Regions from separate parts of the Paenibacillus kribbensis genome, predicted to be linked through region 1. Evidence: riboswitches for the same ligand, from Rfam matches in the RefSeq annotation. Region 1 holds a riboswitch; the other holds the start of a gene.
The links. Region 1 has a riboswitch for thiamine pyrophosphate ahead of B4V02_RS22880 (ABC transporter substrate-binding protein). Riboswitches for the same ligand answer to the same signal wherever they lie in the genome.
Positions count from the first base shown of each region.

Region 2: linked by a shared signal. The riboswitch ahead of B4V02_RS11440 (thiamine phosphate synthase) and the one ahead of B4V02_RS22880 (ABC transporter substrate-binding protein) in region 1 are both predicted to bind thiamine pyrophosphate.

Region 1 covers NZ_CP020028.1:5,133,906-5,137,059, reverse strand. Annotated here, with positions in the region: gene B4V02_RS22880 (ABC transporter substrate-binding protein) at 346-1,392, opposite strand; TPP riboswitch at 1,584-1,693, opposite strand; gene B4V02_RS22875 (bifunctional 2',3'-cyclic-nucleotide 2'-phosphodiesterase/3'-nucleotidase) at 1,943-3,154, shown strand, end outside.
Region 2 covers NZ_CP020028.1:2,517,312-2,520,465, reverse strand. Annotated here, with positions in the region: gene thiO (glycine oxidase ThiO) at 1-808, opposite strand, end outside; gene B4V02_RS11440 (thiamine phosphate synthase) at 870-1,463, opposite strand; TPP riboswitch at 1,796-1,904, opposite strand; gene B4V02_RS11435 (ABC-F family ATP-binding cassette domain-containing protein) at 1,999-3,154, opposite strand, start outside.

The sequences.
Region 1 (3,154 bases):
TAAGACCGCTTCGCGTTTCATTTGATCTTACGATCGCTGTTGCTGTGGGATTCTTCGATTATTTAAGTTATTCAAAGGTAAGAATCCCCCTGAGCGTATGCTTCCGAAGCCAGCTTTCCTAAAGAAAGCTTTCAGGCGAACGCTCCGCTTCTCCAGATTCAAATGAACCGCTCCGCTGCTGCCCGCCTTAAAAGCTTTCCGTAGGAAAGCTCGCTTCGGAAGCATCACCTCCCCGGATTTCTACCCTGCTGAGGCTTTATTCGAGAAATCCGGGGGCGGTGGCGATGGGAAGCATCATCCGACCGCGTAGTGGCACAAAGGCTACTTCAAGTTCGATTTACAAGATCAACGCTTGGGCAAAAAGTCGTTTGTGAAGGCTTTGTCGACTTCCAAAGGCTTGCTGAGCAGCTTGCGTTCGTACATCCAGTCTGAATAGTTTTGCCATACCTCCGCTTTTTGCACACCCCATTGCGCAGCATCATCCTGATAACGCGGGCTTAGCCATTTTTGGCTGGCCAGTACCAGCTTTTTGTCCAGCTCCGGTACGGCTTTGCTTAGGATATCCGCGGATTCTTCAGGATGAGCAATGGTGTATTCATAGCCTTGGGCGGTGGCGTCCATGAACGATTTGACCAGCTCAGGATCATTTTTAATCGTCTGTTCATTGCTCACAATCACAGGCGTATAGTAATCAAGGCTTTTGGAATAATCTTTTACATACAGCATATCCAGGGGTTCACCTCGAAGTTGAGCCTCGATCCCGGTCCATGCGTAGAAAATCCAGGCAAAGTCGATATCCCGCTTCACGGCTGTAAAATAGTCGGCATTGCCCATATTCATAATCTTCACTTTGCTCACATCGGCCTTGTCTGAATCCATGATGGATTTCATGACCGCTTCTTCTACGGGTGAACCCCAGCCGCCGTATTTCTTCCCTTCAAAATCTTTGGGGCTTTTAATGCCGCGGTCTACCGGGGCTGCGAAGCCTGAGGTATTATGCTGAATAACCGCAGCGATAGATACGAGTGGTACGCCTTGCGTACGAGCCTGAGTGACGCCCTCTTGATAGCTGATCCCAAAAGGTGCCGCATTCGAAGCAACCATTTGATCGGCTCCGCCTGAACCAGGTTGGACAATTTGGACATTCAAGCCTGCTTTTTCGTAAAATCCTTTATCCTTGGCGACATAGAGTCCTGTATGATTCGTATTTGGTGTCCAGTCAAGTACAACTTTAACATCCTTAAGCCCCTTTGCCGGGGTGGAAGCTGGAGCGTTGGTAGCAGGTGCCGCCTCCTGGGTTGTAGAGGGGGAGCCTCCGCCGCAGGCGGTCAGTGTCAGGGCCATGAGCCACAGACTAATCAGTCCCAGGCTTAACATTTTCATGCGCTTCATCGTTGTGTTCTCTCCTTTTAATTACCCGTCATCCGTCGAATCAGACAGCCTATGTTCCCATTTCATAAAAATAACATCTGCCGGACTCTCTCTTTCCAACAACTTAATCTTCAACAAAAAAAGCGCCCCGTGTTCCGGGACGCTTGCGCTTGTATATACCAAAGTAGGGGATGGACCTATGTAAAAAAGGCACATCTTAGCTTAAGCATTCCTACGCTGGCATTACCCAGATCAGGTTGTAAGGGTCAGTGTCTTGGGACACACTCTCAGCCGGCCGATTCCAGCACCCCTGGCATTGTATGGTTTGATGGGTTTGTTTATTCGGGTTTACTACGACGATTATATGCCTTGAAGGCGGAGCTGTCCAGCATGGAGGAAGAGATGACGGTTCATTTGCGAGAAAATTAATTATTTTTTTATAAATAACTTTGGTCAAATGACTACTCTTTTGTCTGGCGTTGGATTAAAATAGGAATGGTGGGTTCGAAACTTACATATATGTGCAAAAGTATGTATATGAGCCATACACCTTAATAAGGAGGGGTATATTTTGTTATTTCGTAAAAATTGGTTTAAAGGGTTTACAGCAGCGGTTGTAGCTTGCAGCATGCTGGTGTTTACAGCTGCTCCGTCCTGGGCTGCCACCGATTCTCGGGACAGCGCCATAGTGAATTTGCGGATCATGGAAACAACGGATATTCACACGACGTTGATGAACTACGATTATTATGCAGATAAGGAAACCAACGAATATGGCTTGATTAACACTGCCGGACTGATCCAGCAGGCGCGTAGTGAAACAAGAAACAGCATGCTGTTCGATAACGGTGATTTGTTGCAGGGCAATCCATTAGGCGATTATATGGCCAGAAACAAAACCTTTTTGCAAGAAGGCGGTGTCCATCCGGTCTACAAGATGATGAACTTGATGGGCTATGATGCGGCTACTGTGGGCAACCACGAATTTAACTATGGTCTCGACTTTTTGGAGAAATCGCTTAAGGGAGCCGAATTCCCTTACGTAAATGCGAACGTTTACTATGACAACGGGGGCCAAGGTACTAAAAATTATTTTACCCCTTATCAGATTCTCAATAAAACGGTAACGGACGAGAAGGGCCAAGAGCACACGCTCAGAGTGGGTGTAATCGGTCTGGTAACTCCTCAAATTATGCAGTGGGATAAAGCCAATTTGCAGGGTAAGGTCGTTACGAAGGATATTGTGGAAACGGCGAAAAAGTTCATTCCTCAAATGAAATTGGAAGGTGCCGACATTATTGTCGTACTTGCACACACGGGTTATGAGGATGTGCCGCAAACACCAATGATGGAGAATGCCGTTAAATATTTGAGCCAGGTGGACGGAATCAACGCTATTCTGTTTGGGCATGCTCATAAATCTTTCCCCGGCCCTGATTTTAAAGGAATGAGCGGTGTAGATCTGGATAAAGGAACCATTAATGGCGTACCGGCTGTAGAAGCTTCCTCTTGGGGCAAGGAACTGGGTATTATTGACCTGAGTCTGGAAAAGAAAAAAGATGTGTGGAGCGTGACTAATTCTCAGTCAGAAGTGCGTCCAGTTGTGAATACCCAAACTCAGGCTGTGAAGACGAACCCTGAGTTTAAACTGGTAGATGCGGTCAAGGAAGAGCATAAAGGAACGCTGGATTATGTTCGTCAACCGGTTGGAACCACAACCGCACCGATTACCAGTTATTTTGCATTGGTTCAGGATGACCCATCTATTCAGATTGTGACGAAT
Region 2 (3,154 bases), 2.6 Mb from region 1:
TCCAAAGCTCGTTCTTCTGCTTCGGCACAAGGTAAACATCATCGGCATAAATGGTATATTCCAAAGGGTGATCCTTCAAGGAGACGGCAACTGCTTCACCCTTGACCGGATAAAGCGGGTAATAAAAGCCCACTTGCTCTAGCAAATTCATGCTCTCCAAGCCTCCGGCAATAATGACCTGGTTGCAGGAAACAAAGCCGCTATCTGTCACTACACCGCAAACCCGGCCATTCTGTACGACCAACTGCTCTGCATGGGTACCGGACCCTATTGTTGCACCCAACACTGTAGCTGCTCCCGTATAAGCACGGCACAGCTGTACGGGGAAGAGTTGTGTCTCCTTCGATCGATATATAGCTCCAATCGCTTGACGATCTATGCCCGGAATCCGTCTGGCCAATTCCCCGGCATCCCACCACTCAGGCTGATTATCCTCGCGCGTATTAGCAGCTTTCCAGCGTTTTTCACCCTCAGCTTCCGAACGGAAAGGAGTTACAAAACCTTCTGTACGAAATTCTACTGAAACACCAGACAACCGCTCCAGCTCACGAACTAGCTCAGGGAATGCATCCCGACTTGTGCGAGCAAATTGTTCAAACTCAGGGTCGGCGAACTCTTCACTCTCCGCCGCAAGCATTCCGACCGCTGCCCCCGAGGCTCCCTCACCCGGCATCATTCGCTCCAGCATAATCGTACTGCGCCCTTCCCTGGCCACATGATAAGCAATGGAACTGCCGATCACACCTCCACCTATGACCAAGCATTCAGCATGTCCTATAACTGTAGCCTCTGTGTGTATCTTTAGCATGTGTTATATCTCCTCTCCACTGACCATACTGCTTTCGAATTTCTACTACTCTCGTTCCCTGCTACAGATTGTGGGCTACCTGATCTACCATTTGTCTATATTCCATCACAGCCGCAATTGGCGACTCAGCTTCCCATATGCCGGACATCACTGCAATTCCGCTTGCTCCAGCATGATAAAGCTCTGGAATATGATGCGGTTGTATGCCGCCGAGCGCAATCACAGGAATGTTCGACAAGCTGCATATCCGCTTAAGCTGGGCTGTACCCCGCGGCACAACACCGGGCTTACATTGGGTCTCATATACATGACCATACAGTACATAGTCAGCTCCAGCCCGTTCGGCCATCTGCACCTCCTCCAGGGAATGCACTGACACTCCACAGCGTGTCCCCTTTGGAAGCAGGCTTTTCACATCCCTGACAGGTAAACCACTAGCCGGTAGCTGGACAGCTCCAGCCAAGGTAAGCAAAGCTACATCCACACGGTCATTGACTGCAATTTGCTGCAAAGGAACTCCCTGCCCTACCATGCTGCGGATCAAAGCAAGCAATTCTGAGGCACCCTTCTGCTTCAGGCGTGCGTGCACATAATGAACATACGGATAAATAGCAGCAGCCAGTTGGGGTACATCTGCATGGTAGCCACTTTCCATCGTAATCACGTGTAATTCGATCTCGTTTTCACCTCACATTGAACTAAGAATATGAACTAAAGTTATAAAATAATCGTATAAGCTGAACCTATATCGTTGCAGCTCCATATCGCGAAATAACATACGGAGCCAGCCACAAGTACCAGCAATAATGAAAGGAGAACATATGTGAATCCGTATACGGAAGTTCGACAGGCAAAGCCAAACGAAACGCAAAAAAACCACTTCCCAGAGGAAGTGGTTTCACGAACGTCCAATAATCGAACGGACAATCAAATCCGTATACGTATATCGTCCCACGCACAAACAAAAGTAATGATGCGATTACCTTGCTTGTACGGCGCTCACTTCCCTACGCTGGCATAACCCAGATCAGGTGCAAAGGGTCCGAAATCCATTTATTCCGTCTCAGCCGCATGGGCGGCTCCCCTAGTGTGACTATTATATTGTATCAGCTACAAATAGCTTAGCATATTTTTCTAATTCTGCAACCCCCACTTTTTGTGAAGCATAACAGAACTGAATTTTTTTGATTCTAGTTGACTTTACTTGACCACTCTTCCACATTCCACGTTTTGGTTACCCAGTCCTCGTAAAAATCCGGTTCGTGCGAGACGAGCAATATAGTCCCTTTATATTCCTTCAGGGCACGTTTAAGCTCGTCCTTTGCTTTAACATCCAAGTGATTGGTAGGCTCGTCAAACAGAACCCAGTTGCTTTCCCGCATTAACAATTTGCACAGACGTACTTTAGCCTGCTCACCACCACTAAGCGCAGACAGAGGACGTGTGATATGCTCATTTTTCAATCCGCAACGGGCCAAATGCGCTCTTACTTCATGCTGGTTCAAATGTGGAAACTCATTCCACACATCGTCAATCGGTGTGATTTTGCCCGCTTTTACTTCCTGCTCAAAATAAGCCGGCTGCAAGAAATCGCCTTGATAGGTTTTTCCGCTAATTGGCGGTATTTTTCCCAGAATAGTTTTGAGCAATGTTGATTTACCGACACCGTTGCAGCCTACAATTGCAATTTTTTCGCCACGTTCAATCGTCATGGACATTTTAGGCAACAGGGCATGAGTATAGCCAATTTCAAAATCAATTCCCTCAAAAACCGTTTTCCCGCTCGCACGTGCTTCTTTAAATTGAAAGGTTGGCTTGGCAGCTTCTTCGGGCTTATCAATACGTTCGATCCGATCAAGCTGCTTTTCACGGCTCTTCGCCCGGCCTGATGTGGATGCACGCGCCTTGTTGCGCTGAATAAAGTCTTCCTGTTTCTTAATATATTCCTGTTGCTTCTCATAAGCATCAATATGCTGCGCTTTGTTCAGATCCGCCATCTCAAGGAACTTTTCATAATTTGCTGAATAGCGGGTCATCTTGGCAAATTCAAGGTGATAAATAACATTAACGACCTGGTTCATGAACTCCGTATCATGCGAAATAAGAATAAATGCATAAGGATAATCCTTCAAATAACGTGTAAGCCATTCGATATGCTCAACATCCAAATAGTTGGTTGGCTCATCCAGCAGGAGGACGTTTGGCTTTTCCAACAGCAGCTTGGCCAGAAGCACCTTAGTCCGTTGTCCACCACTAAGCGCGGATACATCCCGATCCAGTCCGATGGCCGAGAGACCCAGCCCGTTCGCCATTTCTTCAACCTTTACATCAATGAGGTAAAAATCC